DNA from 3 places in the Paenibacillus sp. JNUCC32 genome. Region 2 is predicted to be linked to each of the others. Evidence: riboswitches for the same ligand, from Rfam matches in the RefSeq annotation. Region 2 holds a riboswitch; each other region holds the start of a gene.
The links. A riboswitch is a leader RNA that binds a small molecule or an ion and turns the genes downstream of it on or off. The one in region 2 is predicted to bind thiamine pyrophosphate.

Region 1: another riboswitch for thiamine pyrophosphate. It lies ahead of tenA (thiaminase II); the one in region 2 lies ahead of JNUCC32_RS29915 (ECF transporter S component).
Region 3: another riboswitch for thiamine pyrophosphate. It lies ahead of JNUCC32_RS04390 (YkoF family thiamine/hydroxymethylpyrimidine-binding protein); the one in region 2 lies ahead of JNUCC32_RS29915 (ECF transporter S component).

The regions. Positions count from the first base shown of each region.
Region 1 covers NZ_CP062260.1:4,410,028-4,418,077, reverse strand. The annotation lists gene JNUCC32_RS19740 (ABC transporter substrate-binding protein) at 82-1,107, shown strand; gene JNUCC32_RS19735 (VOC family protein) at 2,133-2,633, opposite strand; TPP riboswitch at 2,897-3,000, shown strand; gene tenA (thiaminase II) at 3,142-3,828, shown strand; gene thiM (hydroxyethylthiazole kinase) at 3,884-4,726, shown strand; gene thiD (bifunctional hydroxymethylpyrimidine kinase/phosphomethylpyrimidine kinase) at 4,723-5,730, shown strand; gene thiE (thiamine phosphate synthase) at 5,727-6,401, shown strand; gene JNUCC32_RS19710 (BglG family transcription antiterminator) at 6,641-8,050, shown strand, end outside.
Region 2 covers NZ_CP062260.1:6,718,744-6,726,793, forward strand. The annotation lists gene JNUCC32_RS29895 (MocR-like pyridoxine biosynthesis transcription factor PdxR) at 1-1,291, shown strand, start outside; gene JNUCC32_RS29900 (helix-turn-helix domain-containing protein) at 1,351-2,136, shown strand; gene JNUCC32_RS29905 (SDR family oxidoreductase) at 2,751-3,605, shown strand; gene asd (archaetidylserine decarboxylase) at 3,669-4,472, opposite strand; TPP riboswitch at 4,638-4,750, shown strand; gene JNUCC32_RS29915 (ECF transporter S component) at 4,842-5,471, shown strand; gene JNUCC32_RS29920 (ABC transporter ATP-binding protein) at 5,464-7,140, shown strand; gene JNUCC32_RS29925 (energy-coupling factor transporter transmembrane component T family protein) at 7,137-7,943, shown strand.
Region 3 covers NZ_CP062260.1:954,290-962,339, forward strand. The annotation lists gene JNUCC32_RS04370 (methyl-accepting chemotaxis protein) at 1-804, opposite strand, end outside; gene JNUCC32_RS04375 (class I SAM-dependent methyltransferase) at 988-1,710, opposite strand; gene JNUCC32_RS04380 (nucleotidyltransferase domain-containing protein) at 1,853-2,551, shown strand; gene JNUCC32_RS04385 (hypothetical protein) at 2,668-2,763, shown strand; gene JNUCC32_RS04390 (YkoF family thiamine/hydroxymethylpyrimidine-binding protein) at 2,836-3,438, opposite strand; TPP riboswitch at 3,523-3,625, opposite strand; gene JNUCC32_RS04395 (nitroreductase family protein) at 3,808-4,410, opposite strand; gene JNUCC32_RS04400 (ABC transporter permease) at 4,933-5,886, shown strand; gene JNUCC32_RS04405 (iron chelate uptake ABC transporter family permease subunit) at 5,876-6,823, shown strand; gene JNUCC32_RS04410 (iron ABC transporter ATP-binding protein) at 6,820-7,578, shown strand; gene JNUCC32_RS04415 (siderophore ABC transporter substrate-binding protein) at 7,784-8,050, shown strand, end outside.

The sequences.
Region 1 (8,050 bases), 2.3 Mb from region 2:
GAAACCCTTTATAGTTTTGAATCAGTGATTGATAATGGTTTTCAAATAGCGGGATATGACACAAGGGGGATTTAGATAGGAATGGGAACAGGAATGGCAAAGAAACGGGCAAGAGGCATCAAGTTTAGCTTGCTGGCTCTGATCATGATCATGATTCTTGCGGGGTGCGGAGCAAGCCCGGCGCAAGAAGGGACAAGCAACGCGGGCGGCGACACGACGAATACCGCAGAGGGCAACAGCGGCGCTGCTGCCGGCGGCGAATCGTATGAAGTTACGCATGCCATGGGGACGGAAACGATCAAAGGAACGCCTCAAAAGGTCGTCGTCCTCACGAACGAAGGAACCGAGGCGCTTCTGGCCTTGGGCGTGAAGCCGGTAGGTGCCGTTAGATCCTGGACGGGGGATCCATGGTATCCACATATTAAAGACCAGATGGAAGGCGTTACCGTTGTCGGGGAAGAGAGCCAGCCGAACATCGAACTGATCGCCGGTCTGCAGCCTGACCTGATCATCGGCAACAAGATGCGTCAGGAAAAAGTATACGAGCAATTGAAGGCGATCGCGCCGACTGTTTTTGCCGAGGATCTTCGCGGCGAGTGGCAGAACAATTTTGAACTGTATGCCAAGGCGCTGAACAAAGTGTCGGAAGGCGAAGAACTTTTGGCTGCCTACGACAAGCGGATCCAGGAGTTTAAAGAGAAGGCCGGCAGCAAGCTTGACGAAACCGTCTCCGTGGTTCGTTTCATGGCAGGCAAGACCCGGGTGTACCATACCAATACGTTCTCGGGCGTTATTTTCGATAAAATCGGCATCGCCCGCAACGACATGACTAAGAATGCCAAGGACGATTTCGTGGACGAGATCACGAAGGAACGTCTGCCTGAGGTGGAAGCCGACAGACTGTTCTACTTCACTTATGAGACAGGGGATGGCGGCGCCAACCAGACCGAGCAGGAATGGATCAACGATCCGCTGTGGAAGAACCTGAACGTTGTGAAGAACGGTCAAGCCCACAAAGTGGATGACGCGATCTGGAATACGGCGGGCGGCATTCTGGCGGCCAACCTGATGATCGACCAGCTGCAGGAGTTTTACGGCATTCAGTAAGCAATGAAGACGGATGCTGAAGGCTAGTATCATCGTATAGCGGAAGATGCTAGGAACAAGCGGATAAAGGAGGCACTCCGAAAGATCTGGGATCTTTTGGGATGCCTCCTTTTTTAACATCGCGCGTCGGTAACATCGCGCGTCGAAGTACCGCCGGTATGCAGCTGCATGTCACATCGCTCGCCAGTACAGCCTAACCAACTCCGGGCATCATGCCGCTAACCATGACCTGTTAACGGACACCAGTTCCCTTATTTCCCTGATTAACCCCCGATTCTCAGATCAAACGGACACAGGATCCCTTATTACCGCAATAGACTGTCCTTTTGCCATCATATTCTATGAATAACGTATCTGGTGTCCGTTAGCCATCAAAAATTACGCCTATTCAGCTAAATAACGTATCCTCAGTCCGCTTGTCCTCGGGCAGTCACACCAAGACCAGTAGTCGCACAAGACCAGTAATAGCATCAATACCAGCCAGTCACCAAGGTACTCGTTAACGGACACCAGTTCCCTTATTTCCCTAATTAACCCGCGATTCTCAGATCAAACGGACACAGGATCCCTTATTTCCGCAATAGACTGTCCTTTTGCCATCATATTCTATGAATAACGTATCTGGTGTCCGTTAGCCATCAAAAATTACGCCTATTCAGCTAAATAACGTATCCTCAGTCCGCTAGTCCTCGAGCGGTCGCACCAAGACCAGTAGTAGCAACAAGACCAGTAGTAGCATCAATACCGTAGTCGCACCAAGAACAGTAGTCGCACAAGACCAGTAATAGCACCAAGACCAGTAGTCGCACCAAGACCAGTAGTCACACCAAGACCAGTAGTAGTACCAGGACCAGCAGTAGCACCAGCTATCTACTCCGAGTCCCCGAGTTTTCTACCTCTAACCCATAGCTACTCTAGTTATGCGGTTTTACATTCGTTTTGGTCGGCAGCCATCCATGCATACCCCAGGGACACCGAATCCACCCACGTCCTCCCTGTAATAACGCTTGACTTCACGGTACTTTTTACGACGTCTTCACCACGATCTCCGCCCCTGCAACATAGGTCATCGCTTTGATGTATTCCGGGTCTTGGGCACGCTGTTCCATTTCCACCGGAGTGAGGTCCTCCATTCGTGTCTGTACCCACCATAAGTTGCCGAACGGGTCCCGTACCCGTCCCACCCGATCGCCGAAGAACAAGGTCGTTGGCTCCGTCACCGAGACCGCACCTGCGGCCAGCGCTTGCCGATACACGTCATCGCAATCCTCAACATACAAACGGAGGTATGCCGGGCTATCCGGCCATTCCGGCTTTGCGTCAAACATCATGACGACGGCATCCCCGATTCGCACCTCGGCATGGCCGATGACACCATCGCCAACATAGACGCGGGCAAGCTCTTCGGCCCGAAAAGCCTGCTTGAGGAAATCGATCAGCGCTGCGGAGTTTCTTGAGATGATCCACGGCGTCACGGAGGTGTAGCCATCCGGAATGGGTTTAACCGCTTTCGGTTGGTTCGTCATAAATACGCTCGCTCCTTTAAATTTCATTTATTTGAATTGTGCTTATGCACTCATTATGCGGGGGCATATATGACAGCCGAGCGTCAGTGTTTCCGGAATGAGTTTGGGGTAGCCTGCGTTTTTATCTTGCGAAAAGACAGCCGCCACGGTACATCGTCACAATCACGCGGTCGGAGGAAGGTTCGAGCTTGAGGTTCCGTCCACAAACTGTTAACGTTTGACACCACCCTCAAACCTATGTACAGTATTAGACAAAAGAATAGGAAGTCCACTAGGGGAGCCGTTGGCGGCTGAGACAAGAGCGTATCTTGGACCCTTTGAACCTGATCTAGTTCGTACTAGCGTAGGAAAGTGGAGCCTTCGAATATGAGGTCTCGGTGCGTTTTTTTGGCGCACCCGGGCTTGTTGACGAAGCCGCTCCAGTTTTCGGGGCGGCTTTTTAGCGTTGTCTGAAAAGTCGTGTCTTACGGACTTCCTGCTCTTCAATATGTTGGAGGTGGGGACAAAGATGAGTTTCACGCAAGAGCTCCGTCAGCAGGCGGGAGGCATTTTTCAAGCAATCTTCGATCATCCCTTCGTAAAAGGCATTGCCGAGGGGAATCTGAAGCGGGAGCAGCTGATTCACTATGTGAAGCAGGATTTTGAGTATTTGAATGCCTACATGCGGATATACGGAATAGCCATATCCAAATCGATCAGCCGTGAAGAGATTGCGGCCTTTAACGAACAGATTTCATTCATTCTGCACAGCGAGGTGCACCCGCATCAGAATTTTTGCGCAGCCGCCGGGGTGACCTATGAAGAGCTTCAAGGATATCCGCTGGCTCCGTCCGCGCATCATTACATCCGTCATATGCTGACGGTGGCGCATGAGGGTAGTTTGGGGGAGATTATGGCCGTGCTGCTGCCGTGCCCATGGACGTACCTGGAGATTGGCCGCAAGCTGCTGAATGAGGTGAAGCCGGATGCCTCCCATCCGTTTTACGACTGGATTTCTTTCTACGGAAACCGGGGGGAAGACGCGACAGCCAAATTCCGCGACCGTCTCGATGCATGGGCGGATCGTGCGACGGCAGCCGAGCGGGAACGGATGAGGGAGCATTTCATGCTGAGCTGCCAGCTGGAGTATCTGTTCTGGGACATGGCTTATAAGCAGGAGGAGTGGCCGGTGCAGCTGGAGGCTGCGGTGCTGTAAGAGCAATGATCACAAGCACATGGAATTCCATTATAGCGAAGAGAGGCTGATATAAATGCATTCATGGGAAAAAGAGGTTTCGGCGCTTTTGACGAAGGTACAGCAGACGAGCCCCCTCGTTCACAATATGACGAACGTGGTGGTTACGAATTTTACGGCTAACGGCTTGTACGCGCTGGGCGCGTCGCCGGTGATGGCTTACGCGCCGGAGGAAGTGGCGGATATGGCCGCCATCGGAGGCGCGCTCGTATTGAACATCGGTACGCTGAACCGCGAGCTGGTGGATGCGATGATTATCGCCGGGCAATCGGCGAATGCCCATGGCGTGCCGGTGCTGCTGGACCCGGTCGGCGCGGGAGCGACCCGTTTTCGGACGGAGTCGGCGCTGCGGATCCTAAGCGAGGTGAAGGTTTCGCTCGTGCGCGGAAATGCGGCTGAAGTCGCTCACCTTATCGGGGAGATCCGCGAGATCAAGGGCGTAGACGCAGGCAATAGCGCAGGCAGCAATCATGCCGAGCTGGCCGTGCGGGCGGCGCGCGAGTTAGGCACGATCGTGGCCATTACCGGTGAAGAGGACGTGATTACCGATGGAACGGAAGTGCGCATCATTACCGGAGGGGATGCTCTGCTTACGAAGGTGACCGGCGCAGGCTGCCTGCTGACCTCGGTGCTGGGTGCCTTTGCCGCGGTGGAAGCAAACCTGCTGCTTGCAGGTACGGCGGGTCTGGCCTTCTATGGGGCCGCGGCGGCGAAAGCTGCTGAGCGAACGGCAGATCTGGGACCGGGAAGCTTCCAGATAACTTTCCTGGACGAGCTGGCGAAGCTTCATCCAGGATCGCTGGAAGGGTATGCCGCTGTGCTGGAAGCGGGAGCGGCGGCTGCCGGAGGCACGCGATGAGCGAGGCTCGCATACCCCGTGCCCTGACGATTGCCGGGTCTGACAGCGGTGGCGGCGCCGGCATTCAGGCCGATCTGAAAACCTTCCAGGAACTCGGCGTGTACGGCATGTCGGCGATTACCGCGATCACGGTGCAGAATACCTTGGGGGTTCACGGCGTATATCCGCTGCCACCCGAAGCAACTGCGGAGCAGATTGAAGCGGTTGGATCGGATCTCGGGATAGATGCATTGAAGACGGGCATGCTGTTCAACGCCGAGATCATTCGGCTGGTTGCTGACCGGATTCGGGCATTCGGCTGGGGGAAGGTCGTTGTCGATCCCGTGATGATCGCCAAGGGCGGAGCGGAGCTGCTGCAAAGCGAAGCGGTGGAGGCTTTAAGAGAAGATTTGCTGCCGCTGGCGTTGATTGTCACCCCCAATATACCGGAGGCCGAAGTATTGGCGGGGATGCGAATCCGCACGATGAACGATCGCAAAGAAGCGGCGAGACGTATTCATGCTCTTGGGCCCAGGATCGTAGTGATCAAAGGCGGTCATGACGAGGGAATCCTTGGAAGCGATGAAGGTACGGATCACGAAAGAGACAGGGGACCGGCTATAACGGCGGGTATGCAGCAGGAAGAGTTGCCTCAATCCGAAAGGACGCACGGTCTAACGAGAACTGCCATGCCTGCTGGGGAGTATAGGGGAGGCCGCCCGCTCTTTTCCAACGATGACGGTTATCCGGAAAGTCTTCCGGTCATCGACATCGTTTATGATGGTACGGCCTTCACAGATTTATATGGCAAACGAATTGATACCGTTCATACACATGGGACCGGCTGTACCTTCTCTGCGGCCATTACCGCAGGCCTAGCCCAAGGCTTGAGCGCACTCGATGCGATTCAGAGCGGGCGCTTATTCATTCAAGCCGCCATTGAGGACGGCTTAAACCTGGGGCAGGGGCAGGGGCCGACCAATCATTGGGCATACAATCGCCGCCGTCAGGAGGTGCTGCGATGACGGGCAGAGTGGCCCCCGAGATCATGAGGCGGCATCTGCGGATGTACCTCGTGCTCGGCAGCGTGAACTGCAGCGTCGAGCCAAGCTTGGTCCTGCAGGAAGCACTGGCTGGAGGCGCAACCATGGTCCAGTTCCGTGAGAAGGGGCAAGGAGCACTCGCCGGGGAGGCGATGATTCGGCTGGCTCGCCGGATTCAGGATCAGTGCCGCCAAGCGGGCGTGCCCTTCATCGTCAATGACGATGTGGAGCTGGCACTGAAGCTGAACGCCGACGGCGTGCACGTCGGCCAGGATGACGAATCCGCGGCTTCCGTCCGCGAGCGGATCGGCAACCGGATTCTCGGCGTTTCCGCCCACACGGTGGAGGAAGCGCGGCGCGCGATTCTCCACGGTGCCGACTATCTTGGCATCGGGCCGATCTATCCGACCCGCTCGAAGGATGATGCCAAAACTGCGCAAGGCCCGGCCATTCTCCATGAGCTTCGCGAAGCTGGAATCCACCTGCCGATCGTTGGGATCGGCGGGATTACCGTGGAGCGCGTGGAGGAAGTGATTGGAGCGGGTGCGGATGGCGTCGCAGTGATATCCGCCGTGACGGGAGCGGAGTCGGCGCGGGAAGTTGTAGAGGCTTTTATAGGTAAGATACGATGTACGACCGGAAGAATTTCTTAAGATGTAAGAGGGATTATGAAACAAGGGGGCCGACTTCTGCGGCACCCTTGTTTTGTTTACGTCGGATTTTAGAATACTGTATATGCTCAGCTTTTCCGTCAATATGCCATTTCTTTTGATCCACTCTCGTGTAACCTCCCAGATCAGTTTGCCATAGAGACCCGGATATGATATACGTAGGACAATGCACCCGCTCTACGATGAGTGAGCACTCCCATTAAGTTGAATAGGGGATCGGAATGAATAATAGGCAAAAAGAGATTTTTCGCAATTTGTTAATGGAACCGAACCGGCTGTGGCTCGTTCAGGATCTGGCGGATCAGACCGAGTGCTCGGAGAAGACGATCCGAAACGATCTGAAGGTGATTGAAGAATATATAGCTAAGCACTCCAGCGGCCATCTGGTGAAAAGGCCGGGACTTGGCGTCTATCTGGAGATCGGGGAAGCGGATCAGGCTGATTTATTCCGCCGCTTGTATTCCAACGAGAGTACCGCCGAGGATGAATCCGATGAGGAAAGGGTGCTGCACCTGGCATATCGGCTCTTGATGAACGCGAAGCCCGTAACCCTGCAGAACCTGGCTTCACCGTTTTACGTGAACAAGGCGATTATCCGTCGGGATATGGAAAAGATTGAGGGCTGGCTGCGGAGCTTTGATCTGAGCTTAATGACGAAGCAGCGAGTAGGCTTCATGATTGAGGGCTCGGAGAAGAACAAACGGATGGCGCTGGCGCGGTTGAACCAATTGATCAACCGTCCGGAATTGACGGGACAGATGATGCGTAATCAGTATGAACCGCACGAGATCGCAGCCGTATACAATGAGTTGAAGGCGTTGCAAAAGCGGCACCAGCTCCGCTTCACCGATGAAGCCTTTGAAAGCTTGATGCTGCATATACTGCTTATGGTCAAACGGACCAAGCTGGGACAGCCGATTTCGCTCTCTGCGCAGGACATAGCGTTTTTGGAGAATAAAGCGGAATTTGCATGGGCGATAGACTTTTTGAAGCAGCTGCAAAAATTGTTCGCCGTCCCTTTTTCCAAGGAAGAAACCGCTTATCTAACCCTGCACCTGCTTGGCGGGAAGTTCCGATACACGCAGGAGGATGGAAGTGCCCGGCGGGGCGATCTGGCAGACAGCCACCCCCTGCTGCGACAGTTGGTTGAGCAACTGATTCGGCGGATGTCGGAGCTGAATATGATCCCATTTTCCAAGGACCCGGTATTATTGAACGGGTTGAAGGTGCATTTATACACGACCATGAACCGTCTTCATTATGGTCTGGCTGTGTCCAATCCGATGCTGGCCGAGATCAAAAAGATGTATCCCTATATGTTCGATCGCGTCATCATGGCCCTGGAGGAGGTAGGGGGAGCGCTCCAACTGTACTTTCCAGAAGAGGAGGCCGCGTATTTGACTTTGCATTTTCAGGCGTCCGTAGAACGGCTTCACCAGAACGAAAGCCACCCTCAGAAGGTCATAATCGTGTGTCATATGGGCGTTGGGATGTCCCAATTGCTTCTCGCGAAGGTGGAACGAAGATTCCCGTCCGTGCATGTAGAGACAACGATGTCCAAAGCGGAAGTTGAGGATTATCTGGCAGCTCATGAGGTGGATCTTGTCATTACGACCGTTGATCTGCCCGAG
Region 2 (8,050 bases):
GTGTTATGACATGCTCATGGCCGAGGGCTACGTCGTATCCCGGCAGGGCAGCGGAACATACGTGGCCGAGGGAATCGCTGCCACGGCAGGCCAGCCACCATTGGCCGAGCGGGCGCCGGCGCTCTCCGCTTGGGGGCAGCGACTGATGAGCCAAAGCGGGGAATATGTCTCGGCACAGCTGCTGCTGAAGGAGCCTCCCCCGGGTACGATCTCTTTCGCGAATGCGAGGATGCCCATGGAGGATTTCCCTTATTCGGAGTGGCGGAGCGCGTTATCCTATGCAGGCGGAAGCGGGGGAGCCGAGCTGCAGAACGGAGCGCCGCCGGAAGGGGATATCGAACTGCGCCGGGCGATAGCCGGACACCTTCGGTTCACGCGGGGCATACAGGCGGATCCCGAGCATATCGTGGTTTTCAGCGGTTCCATGCAGGGGCTTGTCCTGATATTCCAACTGCTGGTTGATCCCGGCGATCACGTGGTGATGGAGGATCCGGGTTATCAGGGAATCCACCGGGGCATAAGCTTGAGCGGAGGAATTCCGCTGCCGTCCCCTGTCGACGATGCCGGATTGATTCCGTGCGAATGGGATGCCGGCCTGCTTGTCGTAAGCCCCAGCCGTCAATACCCGACGGGCGCGGTGCTGCCGCTGGAGCGAAGAAGGGCGCTGCTGAATTGGGCGCGAAGCCGTCAGGCCTTTATTATCGAGGATGATTACGACAGCGAATTCCGCTGGGGCGGCAAGCCGATCGAACCTCTGAAAATGCTGGACGACGAGGGACGCGTCATCTTTGTCGGCTCATTCTCCAAAACGATGTTCACCGGCCTCCGCATCGGTTATGCCGTGCTTCCCCCGAGCCTGGTTGAGGCGGTCGTTCAGGCCAAGGCCCTGTACGAGCCGATCTCGCCAGCCGTATTGGAGCAGCGCGCCTTGGCCCGCTTTATTGTAAGGGGAGGTTACGGGAGGCATCTCAGAAGAATGACCCGGCTGTACGGCGCGCGGTATGAGGCGCTTCGCCATGGGATGGAAACCCATGCCTCGGGCTTGTTTCGCCTTCACCCCGGCGATGCCGGCCTTCACGTTTACGCGAACTGGCTGCGCTCCGCGGAAGAGTATGCCCTGTTCCAGGAGGCTGCCCGCAAGCGCGGCGTCATGTTTCGGGATGCGGCGGCCTATCATCGTACGCCCGGGCCGCCTGCCGCCTGCTTCGGCTTCTCGCATCTCGGCATATCCAGCATCGAAGAAGGGGTTGCCCGGATGGCGCTGGCATGGCGGGACATGCAAAAAACATAAAAAACGGGTATGATGGGAAAGAGGTCAATTTTTGAATGAGATGAGGGGGTTATGACGAGATGCTGAATGCATCGCCGTCTTCGTTTATAATCATGCCTGCGCTTGCCAAAATCGTTTGCGAGCCGGGCTGGAAATGGCAAAAACGCGAAAGGCCCATGCAGAACTACGATTTGTTCTATGTATGGAGCGGCGAAGGCACGGTCGAGCTAAATGACGAGCCCTTTACCGTGGGAAAGGGAAGCTGCTTCCTGTTCCGACCCGGAGATCATACGAGCGCGACGCACAATCCGCAGAAGCCGCTCGTATTGACATATATCCATTTTGACGTGACCGACCCGGTCGAAGAGATTCCGGCATCTTATCGCAAGCTGACGGAAACGATGGATTTCGAATATTTGCTTGCACGCTATGTGCGTTTGTATCTGGACAAGCCCTATGGTTCACTGGAAGAGGGCCAGCTCATTCTGAAGCAGCTGATGATTCATCTGCTGCGCTCGGATCTGGATGCGCCGGTGGTCAAAAAAGCAAGCAATCAGCTGTCCGAGGCGATCCATGAAATCGCGAATTACGTCCGCCAGCACCCGGGGGTTCCCCATCGGGTCGAGGATTTGGCGGCCAGAGCGGGGTTGTCTCCCCGCTACTTCTCGATCAAGTTCAAGGAGCTGATCGGCACGCCGGTGCAATCCTATATCATTCAGATGCGGATCGAGCGGGCGCAGCATCTGCTGCTGCATCAAGGGATGAACGTAACGGAAGTGGCCGACGCGCTGGGTTATCGGGATATTTTCTTCTTCAGCCGACAATTTAAGCAGTATACGGGCAAGAGCCCATCCGAAATTCGGTGATTCCCCGCCCTTCCATAACTTACCTGCTTGGTGGAAGGGGACTATGGGTTTCATAGCAAGCGATTTAGGGTAAAAACGACGTACAGTTTCATTTTAAGATATCAGAAAGTATAAATTCGAAGCAAGAGCCTTCCTGATATCGCAAGAAAAACTTCCGTTAAATGCGGTCTGTCTTCTATGCAAGTACGTCGATAGACGTTTTTCTTATGAAGGGGGGAGAGGGGAATGAGCCCAAGAAGACGGGTGCGTGGACGTTTCTTCAGTCGTGGCGGCTGCGGTATTTTCAGAAATCGCTTGCGCCGCATGAAGACAACGAATCCGGATCATCAGGACGTTTGGTTTTAAAGGACCTTGGCCTACATACGGGTGACGTTGAATCCCGTTATCATATACGCATTTCGCTGGAAACACGCAAAAGGGAGCTGACAAGCTCCCTTTTTTATTGGGATTAATTTTATAGGTCAGGACTCGGACTGCATTGCAAACATTTGATATATTGGGAATATACATAAAGCGCTTAAGAGCAAAGCTCGAAACAGATTAGGCATTATGGATATAGGAAGGGTGACGGGTGTGAAGGAGAAAGTGGCATCGACGGAGCCGGCGGTGATCCGGTGGTAACGGCGGGAGCAGGGAAGGTTGCGCTGGTCACGGGCGCGTCGAGCGGGTTCGGACTGCTGATCAGTCTGGAGCTGGCAAAAGCAGGTTATGACGTGGCCGCGGGTCTTCGCAGACCTGAGGCGGCAGCAGAGCTGTTGGCTCAGGCTGAACAAGCAGATGTTACCGGGCGTATTCACATCTTCCGATTGGATATATGTGCCGAGGAGCAGGTCAAGGCTGCTGCTTCGGCGCTGGAGCAGAAGTTCGGCCGCTTGGACGTGCTGGTGAACAACGCCGGCGAGGCGGTGGGCGGCATGGTGGAGGAAGTGCCGCTGGGGGGCTGGCGAAAGCAGATGGAGACGAATTTCTTCGGGACCGTATCGGTGACGCAGCATATGCTCCCGCTGCTGCGCAAGACCGGACGGTCCAAAATCGTTCTCATGAGCAGCATTAGCGGCAGGGTCGGCTTTCCGGGTTATGGTCCCTATGCGGCGTCCAAATTTGCGTTGGAGGGGTTCGGCGAGAGCCTGTCCATGGAGTTGATGCCCTTTGGCATCGATGTCGTGCTGGTCCAGCCCGGTGCCTACGGCACGCCGATCTGGAATAAGAGTTTTGGGGAGCTGGCGGTCAAGGAAGGATCACCCTACAGCGGTCTGCTGAAGGGCGTGCTGGACTATTCCGAGCGGACGGCCAGGGAAAGCGGAGATCCGCAGGAGGTAGCCCGTCTTGTGGCAAGCATATCGTCCATGACCAAACCGAGGTTCCGCTATACGCTGCCCCGAGGCACGCGGCTGACCGCGCGGATCAAGGGACTGCTGCCGGATCGGCTGTTTCAGCGGATCATTTACCGGCTGCTGAACAGGCGGTAATCCTTCATCCGTCGAATGTTTCATGGACTTAGCTTATAGCGCATGCTTGGAAGGCGAAAGGAATTACCCTTTTCGGGCTGTGGAAGGGTGCAGCAAACCGAGCAGTTCTCCCATCTTCACCTTGGAGCCCGGTTCCAAGTCACCGCGGGGTGTAAATGTGCCGTTCTCCGTCAAGAGCACGACGGTAGAGCCGAATTCAAAGTACGCAAGTTCGTCGCCAATGTCGTATTTCTTCACGCTCTCGTCGGCATAACGGATGCTGCTTACGTTCATGGCTCCGACCTTCACGACCGCAACTTCGCCGAATTCATGGGCAATATAGGTAATGAGGCGCTCGTTGCGGCTGAGCACGTTTCGGATATGGGTCATCGCAAAATCGTTCACGGGGTATACCCGGCCCTTCAAATGCTCGCTTTCCGCTTGAATGCCGGTTACCGGGGAATGTATGCGATGATAGTCGGTCGGGCTTAAATACAATACGAATGCATAACCGTTGATATAATTCTCCATTCTCGGTGACTTGGCGAGCAGCTCGCTCAGGGTATAATCCTGTCCCTTGACGCTGAGGATGGTGCCGGCGTTGACGGCGCACATCGCCGAAATCGTGGCATCGACGGGGCTTACCATGGCATCGGCGGTGTCGTCTATGGCGCGCAGGCCTATTTTTAACCGGCGGGAAAAGAATTCGTTCAACGAACGGTATTCGTGGATCTCCTTCTCCGCTTCATGCGCCGGGATTTGGTAGATTCGTATAAATGCAGGTATTAGATGACGGCTCAGCCGGCTGTGGGAACAATGCCCCATGATGCGGGACAGCCACTTGCGGGAGGACAGCTCGGTCATCAGACGCAGCAATTGTTTAGCCATGTCATTCTCCTTTGTGCATAGGTGTCGGCAATAAAACGTTGGTGGAAAAGCCAATCACTCTGATATTGACATAGAATGAGCCGGAAATCAATAAATAGCCATTTTTGAAAAAAGGTTCTTGCTAATTGGGGAACGAATGTGTATTTTAAGATTAACATGAAACCGAATAGGGAATACGGGGGCTTGAGTGAATCAGGCTGAGATTGCAGCTGCTATCCGCTGTTGACCGTTAATCTGAACTGGGTAATGCCAGCGTAGAGAATATCCGACCCTGCCTACATAGGGCCTATTTTTCCGTCTGCGCGTTTTTCCAGACGGTTTTTTGTTGTGTTTATACAAAAATAGCGGTGGAGAGGGGAATGTGTTGTTATGGGAACGTCAGTGCAGGAAAAATTGGGGGTACAGCCTAGAAAAGGGCTGCGTTTAAGCGATATTTTGGTGACGGTGCTGGTATCGCTGGTGCTTGGCGTCATTTATCATTTCTGGGGATCGGTTTACAATCTGCTGAAACCGCTGTTCTTCGAAGCGGATGAACTGTTATACGGCATGTGGTTCGCAGCGGCCACGCTCGCTTACCTGCTGATCCGCAAGCCGGGAGTGGCCATCATCGCGGAGGTGGCGGCGGCCCACGTGGAAGTGCTGTTCGGGAGCGGCTGGGGACTGACGCTGCTGCTGTACGGTCTCATTCAAGGGCTGGGCGCGGAATTGGTATTCGCGGCGTTCCGTTACCGGAGCACCTCGGCGTGGACGGTGGCGATTGCCGGGGCCGGCGCGGCGGTCGGCTCGATGGTGATGGACTTCTATTACAGTTATACCGATGATCTTCAGACCTGGATGTTCCTCGCCAAGTATGGCATGCGGATTCTCAGCGGCGCCGTCATTGCCGGCTTGCTCATGCTGCTGCTGGCCAAAGCGTTGGACCGTACGGGCGTCACATCCCTGCTGCGCCCTGCGTCCAAGAAGGATTATGAAGCACTGGATGATCCGCGTCATGTCTAAAACCGCCGCCCGCTTGGTTTCGTCTTCAACCGCGGAGGCGGTTACGGAGCAGGCCGTGCATGTGGAGGGATTGCGCCTGAAGTATCCGGGCGAGGAGCGTTTGATGTTTAAGGACTTGTCCTTCTCGGCTGCCCGCGGGGAAAAGGTGCTGCTGCTCGGTCCGAGCGGCTGCGGCAAATCCACGCTGCTTCAGGTGCTTAGCGGGATGATTCCCCGCGCCACGGAGGTGCCGATGAAATGCGAAGCCCAGCTGGTGCCTCGCTCTTGGGGATATGTATTCCAAGATCCGGATACCCAGTTCTGCATGCCGTACGTGGATGAAGAGCTGGCCTTCGTGCTGGAGAACCTCAGCGTTCCCCGCGACGAGATGAAGGAGCGAATGCAAGCCGTCCTGCATGAGGTTGGGCTTGACCTTCAGGAGCTGCATATGCCGATCGGTCATCTGTCGCAGGGGATGAAGCAGAGGCTTGCGCTGGCTTCGGCCCTTCTGCTGGAGCCGGAGGTGCTGTTCCTCGATGAGCCGTCCGCCCTGCTCGACCCGGAAGGCAGGGAGCAAATCTGGTCAGCGGTGAAGGCCGTATCGGAAGGGCGTACGCTGATTATCGTGGAGCACCGGATTGAAGAAATGGCCCAATACGTGGACCGCGTGGTGCTGTTCACCCCGGATGGCGCCATTCTGGGCGATGGTCCGCCGGCAGCGATATTCGCCGAATATGCGAGCGAGCTTCAGGCGTATGGCATCTGGTATCCCGGCGTATGGGAGGATTATGCGGAGTCTCGGGCAGGAAGGGAGCTGTTTGCTCCGGTAGACGCGCCAGGCGATGAGCTGGGAAGTCTCATGCCTGAGGCAGACTCATCGTATGCCCACCTTGGGGAGCCTGTCATTCGGTTAGATGATTTCCGGGGACTGCGATGGGAGAAACCGGTCGTCTCTCTTTCTTCGGCTGAGGTATATCCCGGAGATTTCATTGCGGTGATCGGGCCCAACGGCGCAGGCAAAAGCTCGTTGCTGCTCAGTTTGATGGGGCTCCTGCGCGCCGAAGGGACCTATGTGCTCTGCGGGGAGGAGGTCATCCAGGGCAAGCGCAGGACAGTGCGGAAGAAGAGAGAGCGGCAGCTGCGCCAAATCGGATTCGTGTTTCAGAATCCGGAGCTTCAGTTTCTGACGGAACGTATCGGCGATGAGGTGATGTACTCGCTGCTGGTGGACCATATGCCGCCGGAAGAAGCGAAGGCACGGGCCGACCGCTGCCTGGAACGCTTTGGGCTGGACGGCATGGATAACAGGCACCCGTACCAGCTGTCGACAGGCCAGAAGCGCCGGCTGAGCGTTGCCACGGCCATGGCAAGGCAGCCGGCCGTCCTGCTCCTGGATGAACCGACCTTCGGACAGGATGCGCGGAACACGTTCGCGATTCTGGAGATGTGCGAACGGCTGCGCCGCTCCGGAACCGCCATTCTCATGGTGACCCATGAAATGGAGATCGCGCAGCGGGCGGCCACGCACATCTGGGAGATTCGGGAAGGGCGGTTGACGTCAAGTTTGCCTTCCCCGCGCTGGTGTAGCGGGACGGAATCCGGACGGGAGACGGGCAATGCGAATCACGCCGATGCGTCGCGGGATACGCTGGCTGCATCCGGTCATCTCCATACGGGGGTGAATGCATGAATATATGGAATCCTGTGCGGATCACTTGGCTGCACCGGGCGAATCCGGTGGTGAAGCTGGGACTGATCTGTGCGCTGTTTTTTATGACGGTGCTGACCCATGATCTTGATTTCGTCATGTATCAGGCCTTTATCTTTATGATTTGCCTCGTGGTGCTCAGCGGGGTGAAGCCGTGGAAGATGCTGCTGTTTTTCATTCCGTTCCTGCTTGCCTTCATATCGTCCGCCTCTTCCATGATGCTGTTCGGTAAGGGGGAGACGATCTGGTGGGAATGGGGATTGTTCCGGGTATCGGAAGAAAGCTTCTATCGGGGACTGCATCTGGGCTTTAAGGGGATTGCCTTTGCGTCAGAAGGGCTGCTGCTCGTGACGACAACGTCCTCGGTGGATTTGTTCTACAGCCTGATGCAGAAGCTGAGGCTGGCGCCGAAGTATGCGTACAGCTTCATGGCCTCGATCCGGCTGCTGCCGATGGTCTGGGAGGAATATGTGATCCGCCGCCAGGCTTTGAAGGTACGGGGAGTCCGCCCGATTCGGGGAGTTCGCGGCATGGTGAACCGTGCAGGCATGTATGTGGTGCCGCTGCTGGCGCAAAGCATCCGCCGGGCACACCGGGTGGCTGCTGCGATGGAGGCGAAGCAATTTGACGGGGACCGGGCGAAGGCCCGAACGTATTATTACCCGTCACGATATTCCCGCTACGATCTTCTGGTCGTCGGTTTACTGGCAGCCGCCGCCTGCTGCGCCTATATTGCGGCCGGATATTTTCCTTGGTTCGGCATTGGCGACGTGCGGTTTGATTAAACCGTTGTTCTCCGGACAAGGGCCTGCTTACGGCTTGTAAGCAGGCTCTTTTTTTGTTGATAACTCCAGAGGGTCTGGATTTTATGCTGATTGAGGCGTTATAATAC
Region 3 (8,050 bases), 1.2 Mb from region 2:
GGCAAAGCCTGCGCCATGCTCGCCAGCTCTGGCCGCTTCGATGGATGCGTTCAGGGACAACAGGTTGGTCTGATCGGCAAGCTCGGAGATCGTCTCCGTAATCTTCGTGATTCCCCTGGCGCTTTGGGCCAACGCATCGATGGATTCCGAAACCTTGGCTGTCGCTTCAATGTTTCGCTGCATCCCTGCTGACTGTTTGGCTACCGAATCCCTTCCTTGTTCAACCAGTCCCAGCGTTTCGATCGAGCGGGTATTCATTTCCTGAGTCGAATGCGTATAATTGCTGACCTTCTCTTCGATCTCACGGATGGAATGCGTCATTTCGGATACGTCTTCCGAAATTTCGTTGGCGCCGACGGCCAGCTCGTTGGAGGAAAGGGAGACTTGATTCATCACTTGAATAAGCTCCTGGTTTTTAATCGAGATGCTTGAGCTTGACGTCATCACCTGACGGGTGATATCCGAGGTTTCCTGCAATATTTTGCGAAGCTTGTCCACCATGCTGTTGAAGGTTCTGCTCAGATCGTTCATGCCTCCCACCTCCTCCACCTGGAAGGTGAAGTCGCCTTTGGCGATTTTGGCGGAAACGCTGGAGATTTCCGCGAAGGAGTTCGTAAGCGTTTTCTCAATGAGGCGAGAAAGAGGAAAAGTAAGCCCGGTTAGTACCACGACGATGACCACGCCAATGATTGCTTTACCCATCAGAATAAACGCAAGCAGCATGGGTACCGCAAACAAAGCGGCAATGAGATAACAGGCTGCGGTGATTTTTTGAGACATAGGGAGTCTGTTGAACCATGCCATAAGAATGAGTCCTCCTCAACAACATAGGATATATTTACCATGATTATAGCATCGACGGGCTAAACTAGATATAACGAATTGACAAAAAGTGTTGAATTAGGTCGAAAGAACTGAATGTGATGGGAGTGAGGGGAAGCATAGCCATATGCAGATCCCCTCTTGATGCATAGAGATGAAGCCGGATTATTTCACCGCACGAAATAAGACGGAAGCGAGATAATCCGTATTATCCAGAATCATGCGGTCATGCTTGAACAGCGTTTCCCAGAGCGCAGCATCGAACAGGAGTCCTTTATCGCGCTGCTCAAACGCATCCAGATGACGGGTTTGCTCTTCCTTTAATTGCTCGTTGAAGTGGTTGTACTCCAAAAATTCAGCCTGCTTAAAACCGCAAGACAAAAGGGACCCCGCCCATTCTTCCCTCATCATCAGATTAGGAATGCCGAAGAATTCGAGCAGCTCCTTAAGCTTCGGCTCCGGCATCGGCTTATCCAGCAGCAGTTCCCTGTCCAGCAGGACGCCTCCGCGATCCAGAACGCGGTAATATTCGGGCAGCGATTTCGAGGTATCCGTAAATACGGTGACGGACTCGGCCATGATCAGATCAAACCGGTTGTCTTCGAAAGGCAGCGCGCATACATCCGCCTGCAGGAACTCCACGTCCATACCCATGGCTTCGGCTCTTGCGCGGGCTTTTTTGATCATATTTTCGTTCAGGTCAATGGCGGTCACTTGATAACCCATCTCCGAAAGATGACAGGCGGTTCTGCCGGTTCCGCACCCTACCTCCAAAATGCGGCTGCCCGGTTGAATGGGATAATTCTTCAGCATTCTGAGGGTTGCCTCGAATCCTCCCGGGTGGGCACTGCCCATGCCTAATCTGGAGAGCATGTGAATGTAATTCATCTCATCTATCCCTTCTTCCTTATCGTCAATGCGGGTAATCGTTTATTTACCATATGATTCAGGTACGTTTGGGGTTTTCGTTGAATTTAATATTTTGAGCCCTTTTTTGTGGCGGATGAGAGAATTACTGGAGGAAACGGCCATGAGACTGGAACCGACGGAGGCAGCGATACGCGTCATGCAACGAAATTATCCCGACTGCTTGCTTGCCGTACTTGGCGGCAGCGCGAGTAGTGGTGAGTATAATGAACAATCCGATCTGGACATCATCGTCATTGAACGGGACGGATATGACTTCAGCAGGAAGACGATCGAGGCGCATGGCTGGATCGCGGAAATATTCATATTGTCTTTATCCTCCTATCGCGAATATTTCGACGAGGGAGTGCTGGCGGCGAATCCGTCTTTGCAGCGGATGGTCGCCGAAGGTACGGTGCTGCGTTCGTTGCCTGAGGGAGAAGAGGTGCGGGCGGATGCCCGGAATGATTTGAATTACGGCCCCATGCCCTTGTCGTCGAGCGATATTGCCGAATACCGCTACATCCTGACCGAGTTTTTGCTGGACTTGACAAGTCCCCGCAGGGAAGGCGAAAAATGGTTTACTGTACACAAAATAGCGTCGACTCTATGCGAATTCGTTCTGAGGGCAAACCGGGAGTGGACGGGTGAAGGGAAGATGCTGTTTCGTTTATTCAACCGCTATAGCCCAGCTATGGGGGATCGACTGGAGGCAGCGCTTCTGGCGATTTATCGGGAGGACGATCCTGCGGACCTTATTGCAGTGACGGAGGAAGCGCTCAGCCCGTACGGAGGCAGGCTGCTGGTCGGTTATGAGGAATAAATAAGCCCTGCATAAAAAAGAGGGGGGTACATTAGCCGTGACGCTCGCCCGCCATAAGCAATAAGATAATAACGTGATTAACTCACGTCATTCTTTTAAATCCAGGAGGGATCTTCATGAGCGGAGCATACGGCGGCGCATGGGGCAATTCAGTAGGAACTATATTGGTTCTCTTTATCCTGCTCGTAATCATCTTGAGTGCTTGGGTTTAAACACCGTCAAATTCTTGCTTGCAATTGATAAAGGCCCGGCGCGTGCCGGGCCTTTATCTGTTGGAAAGGACCTTAAGTTTTGGCTTTGGGGGATGGGCTGTGGGCCGAAACCACCGCGGTCATGACCAGATGGCTGCTGTCGGATTGAATCGCATGTTGGAACGCGTCTTCGAGTGATCCGAACACCCGGGACAACGCCCCGTCCAATCGGCTGGCGTAATGTACGCTTCCACCGAATGTGCCCGCTGCCTTCGCACGATCCACTTCTGCGTAAATGACATCCATGTAATTGGCGCTACCCATCGGGTAAAGCGCGAATTGGCAGGCCGTTTCGATATCGGCGCGTTCCCCGATATCGTGGTTTAAGCGGGTCGAATCCTCATTCATATACGCATCGGCATCCGTATCGCCTGGGCAGCCGATAGAATAAGTACCGTTAAACACCGTGTGCACGCCGCTAGCCGCGGCATAAGCGAATATTGCTCTCGTCACATCAAACACATGCTCCGCACGGCCGCGAATACAAGTGCTTACATCATCCGTTTGGATCCAGACCTTATCCGAATCCACGGAACGAAGCGCTTCCGTGATCACTTCAACGAACCGATCCGTCATGGGAAATACCGAGAACCGGCAACCCACGATCCGGCTGGTTCCGCATACAAGCTCATTCATAAATTTTTTCCTCCCCATTGTATAAGTCCACGCAAAAAAACCGCACCCCATGAAGAAGTGCAGTTATGCCTACGCAAAGAAATAAACATAAATGCTACACTTCCCCACGCTAGTATGATCTAGATCGGGTGATAAGGGTTAACGGCGGTCCGCCGTCTCTCAGCACATGGCACCCCTAGTACAGCCAAACATCAAATATGCAGTTGGTATCAAGCCGGCTCCAAGAACTTCCGAAGATCAGAAGGCGAAAGGCCTGCTTCCTGTGTTATTGTATCGTTTTGCCGGCAGGTTTTCAATGGCAGGGCACCATAAAAAAGCCGCCTATTCCAATCCTCAGGGCTTGGGTAGGCGGCTTAGGCCGGCTATGGCTTACTTGTATACCTTCACGCGATCTTCAAGCGGCGCAAATTCTTTTTCACCCGGATCTGCAACCGGTTTGCCGAAAGGCATTTGAGCGATCAGCTTCCAGTTTTCCGGAATGTTCCATTCGGACTTCACTTTCTCGTCGATCAACGGGTTGTAATGCTGGAGGGATGCGCCCAGGCCTTCTGCCTCGAGGGACGTCCATACCACGAATTGCAGCATGCCGTTGGATTGGTTCGACCAGACAGGGAAATTGTCGGCATACAGCGCGAACTTTTGCTGCAGGTCGGCAACTACGTTATTGTCCTCGAAGAAGAGAACAGTGCCGTATCCAGCACGGAATGCACCCATTTTTTCAGCTGTGGATTTGAAAGCCTCTTCGTCTCCGACAACCTCTTTCAGAATGCCTTCGGTCAGGTTCCACAGTTTGTCATGCTGTTCGCCAAGCAGTACAACGACGCGTGCGCTTTGGGAGTTGAAAGAAGACGGAGTATATTTAACGGCTTCATTAACAATCTCCTGGATGAGTTCGTCGGAAATGACCGGGTCTTTGCTGATGGCATAATGGGAACGGCGATGCTTAAGTGCTGCTGAAAAATCTTTAGACATTGAAAAAAACCTCCTGATGTAATCATGTTTGCATAAGCCTGATAACAAAGATGTCCTTTAATTCAAGCAAATATGCATGTTGAGTTGAATTGCTGTCGTTGAATTATCATTTCACATTAACTTACGTTTAGTTAGAAATAATAATTATGTTAGCATATTAATATAACTTAGAGGGATTGTCAACGCTTCGAAGGAAAGTTAATTTATATTTTTTATACCCGGTTACTGAGAATTAAATCAGCTTCTACATACGTATGTATTTCGGGAACCGCGAATCCAAGCGGCTCAGCCTCGGTGATATAAAGTTTATCTCTGCGAAACTCCATATTATGAACAAATCATGAACAAATGATACTTGGATGAACAAATTAAATGATTTTGATTCTCAATTATACTTGTCGACTGAGAATGAGAATGATATAATCCATATCAGAACGCAATTGATAATCAATCTCAATGAGAATGGTTGGGGAATTGCTGACTGCCGGAGTTTCGACAGACATACGCATAGAAGGAAGAACCATGAAGATTAGATACTTATTCGCAGCCGTTGTGGTACTCTCCATAATCTCGTTATTTATTGGAGTTAAAGATATCTCGCCACTGGAACTGTTCTCGATGACAGAACAACAACAGCATATTATGCTTGAAAGCCGGATTCCACGGCTTGTCAGCCTCATCTTGGCGGGTGTCAGCATGAGTATCTGCGGATTGATCATGCAGCAGCTCAGCCGCAACAAGTTCGTATCGCCGACGACGGCGGGCACTATGGACTCCGCCAGATTGGGGATCTTGGTTGCCATGCTCGTCTTTACGACAAGCGGCCCGCTTATCAAAATGCTCGTGGCATTCGTATTCGCACTGGCAGGAACCTTTATCTTCATGAAGATACTGGATCGGATCAAGTTCAAGGACGCGATCTTCATCCCGCTGGTAGGGCTTATGTTCGGTAATATCGTCAGCTCGGTCGCGACCTTCTTTGCCTACAAATATGATCTTATACAGAATATGTCGGCTTGGCTGCAGGGCGATTTCTCCATGATCATGAAGGGCCAATATGAAATGCTGTATCTCAGTATCCCGCTTGTGATTCTGGCTTACCTGTTTGCCAACAAGTTTACGGTAGCCGGAATGGGAGAGGAATTCGCAACCAACCTGGGACTTCATTATCGGCGAGTCGTGAACCTGGGATTGGTCATCGTTGCGCTGGTTACGGCTTCCGTTGTGCTGACCGTCGGCGTGATTCCGTTCCTTGGTCTGATCATACCTAATATTGTTAGTCTGTACTTAGGGGACCACTTGAAAAAAAGCCTTTCGCATACCGCGCTGCTGGGGGCCGGGTTCGTACTGTTCTGTGACATCCTTGGCCGGATCATCATTTATCCCTATGAAATTCCGATTAGTCTGACCGTGGGCGTACTCGGAAGCGGTATATTCATTTTCTTACTGATGAGGAGAAAGGCTTATGACTTATAAAGCCAAACTCGGCCTGTTGGCCGCGGCGGCAATCATCCTGGTGGCAGTCTTTCTGTTCATTGATCTTGGCGGCAATTGGGATTACGCCCTTCCAAGACGAATCAAGAAGGTTCTTGCCATTATTCTGACCGGCGGGGCGATCGCTCTGTCTACCACGGTGTTTCAAACGGTCACGAATAACCGGATACTGACGCCAAGCGTGATGGGATTGGATTCCTTGTATATCCTGATCCAGACGACCGTGATCTTTGTCTTCGGCTCCTTCACGCTGTATAAACTGGGCAGCAATGTTAACTTTTTGATCAATGTCGGCGCGATGATCCTGTTCGCCGGGATCCTATATAAGATTTTGTTTCAGAGGGAAGGAAACAACATTTACTTCCTGCTGCTGATCGGCATGATATTTGGAACCCTGTTCTCCAGCATGTCTTCCTTTATGGAAGTGCTGATCGATCCGAACGAGTTCCAGTACGTGTCCGACAAGATGTTTGCCAGCTTCAACAATGTGAAGACCGAGCTTCTCATCCTGTCCGTCATTGTCGTTGCGCTGACCCTGCTGTATTTTGCCCGGTTTGCCAAGTACTTGAACGTGCTGTCGCTGGGTCGTGATCAGGCGATCAACCTTGGCGTAAACTATGATTACGTTGTGAAGAGGCTTCTGATCGTTGTCGCGGTTCTCATTTCGGTGGCCACCGCATTGGTAGGACCGATCACGTTCCTTGGACTGCTTGTGGTGAACGTCGCTTATGAATTCATGAAAACATACCGGCATTCACACTTAATCACGGCGTCCATTCTGATTAGCATTATCGCCTTGGTGGGCGGCCAGCTAGTGGTAGAGCGGGTGTTTACGTTCTCTACTACGCTAAGCGTCATCATCAACTTCATCGGCGGCGTTTACTTCATATACCTGCTACTAAAGGAGAGTAAAGCATGATCCAGGTTACGAACGTATCGAAAGTCTATGGCGGCAAAAAAGTCGTTGATAACGTGTCGGTTACGATCCCGAAAGGTCAAATTACGTCCTTTATCGGCCCGAACGGCGCCGGTAAGAGTACTTTGCTGTCCATGATAAGCAGACTAACGGGCAAGGACAGCGGTCAAATTACGGTGGACGGCAAAGAGGTCAGCCAATGGAAAAGCGGGGACCTGGCGAAGAAGGTTTCGATTCTGAAGCAATCGAACCATATCAGCCTCCGCCTGACGGTGCGCGAGCTTGTATCCTTCGGGCGTTTTCCATACTCCCAAGGCCGATTGAACGCGGAAGACGAGAAATTCGTGGATGAAGCCATCTCCTATATGGAGCTTGAGGATATGCAGCATAAATATCTTCATCAGCTCAGCGGCGGTCAGACCCAGCGTGCTTATATCGCGATGGTCATCGCCCAGAACACGGAGTATATCCTGCTGGATGAACCTCTGAACAATCTGGACATGAAACACTCCGTACAGATTATGAAGATTCTCCGAAAGCTTGTCGCCGACCTGAACAAAACGATCGTGATCGTGATTCATGACATCAACTTCGCTTCCTTCTATTCGGATTACATCGTGGCATTGAAGGACGGAGCGATTGAAAGCGAAGGGAAAACCGAGAACATCATTCAGAGCAATGTTCTTCGGGGCATCTACGACATGGACATCGAGATCGAAGAGATTAACGACAATCGGGTGTGCGTATACTACGGTTAATCGATAAGCGGGATTCGAAAATATGATATGGACTCCGGGAGATGCTGATGAAGCGTGCGAGCTTCACTCCCTGCACAAGGACTAGGCCGCCTTGGTCAAAGGACGGCATGGTTTCTTCTGTCCAAATTGAATTACATATTCAACCATAAATTCAAATATATGTTGAATCATAAAGATTTTAAATATAAAAAATGGGGTGTTAGGAATGAAAAAATGGTTGGCTTTATTTATGGTAGCAATGTTCACGCTTGTGCTCGCGGCTTGTGGGCAGGACGATAAAACTAGCGGTGCGGGTGGAGGCGACGCTGCGGGAGAAACGCCGCCTTCGTCCGAAGAAATCACGATTACCCATAAGCTGGGCGAAACGCCTGTCAAGAAAAATCCTTCCCGCGTCGTCGTATTCGATTTTGGCATTCTGGATTCCGTGGATAAATTGGGCGTTGAGGTTTTGGGCGTTCCGCAAGCGAATATC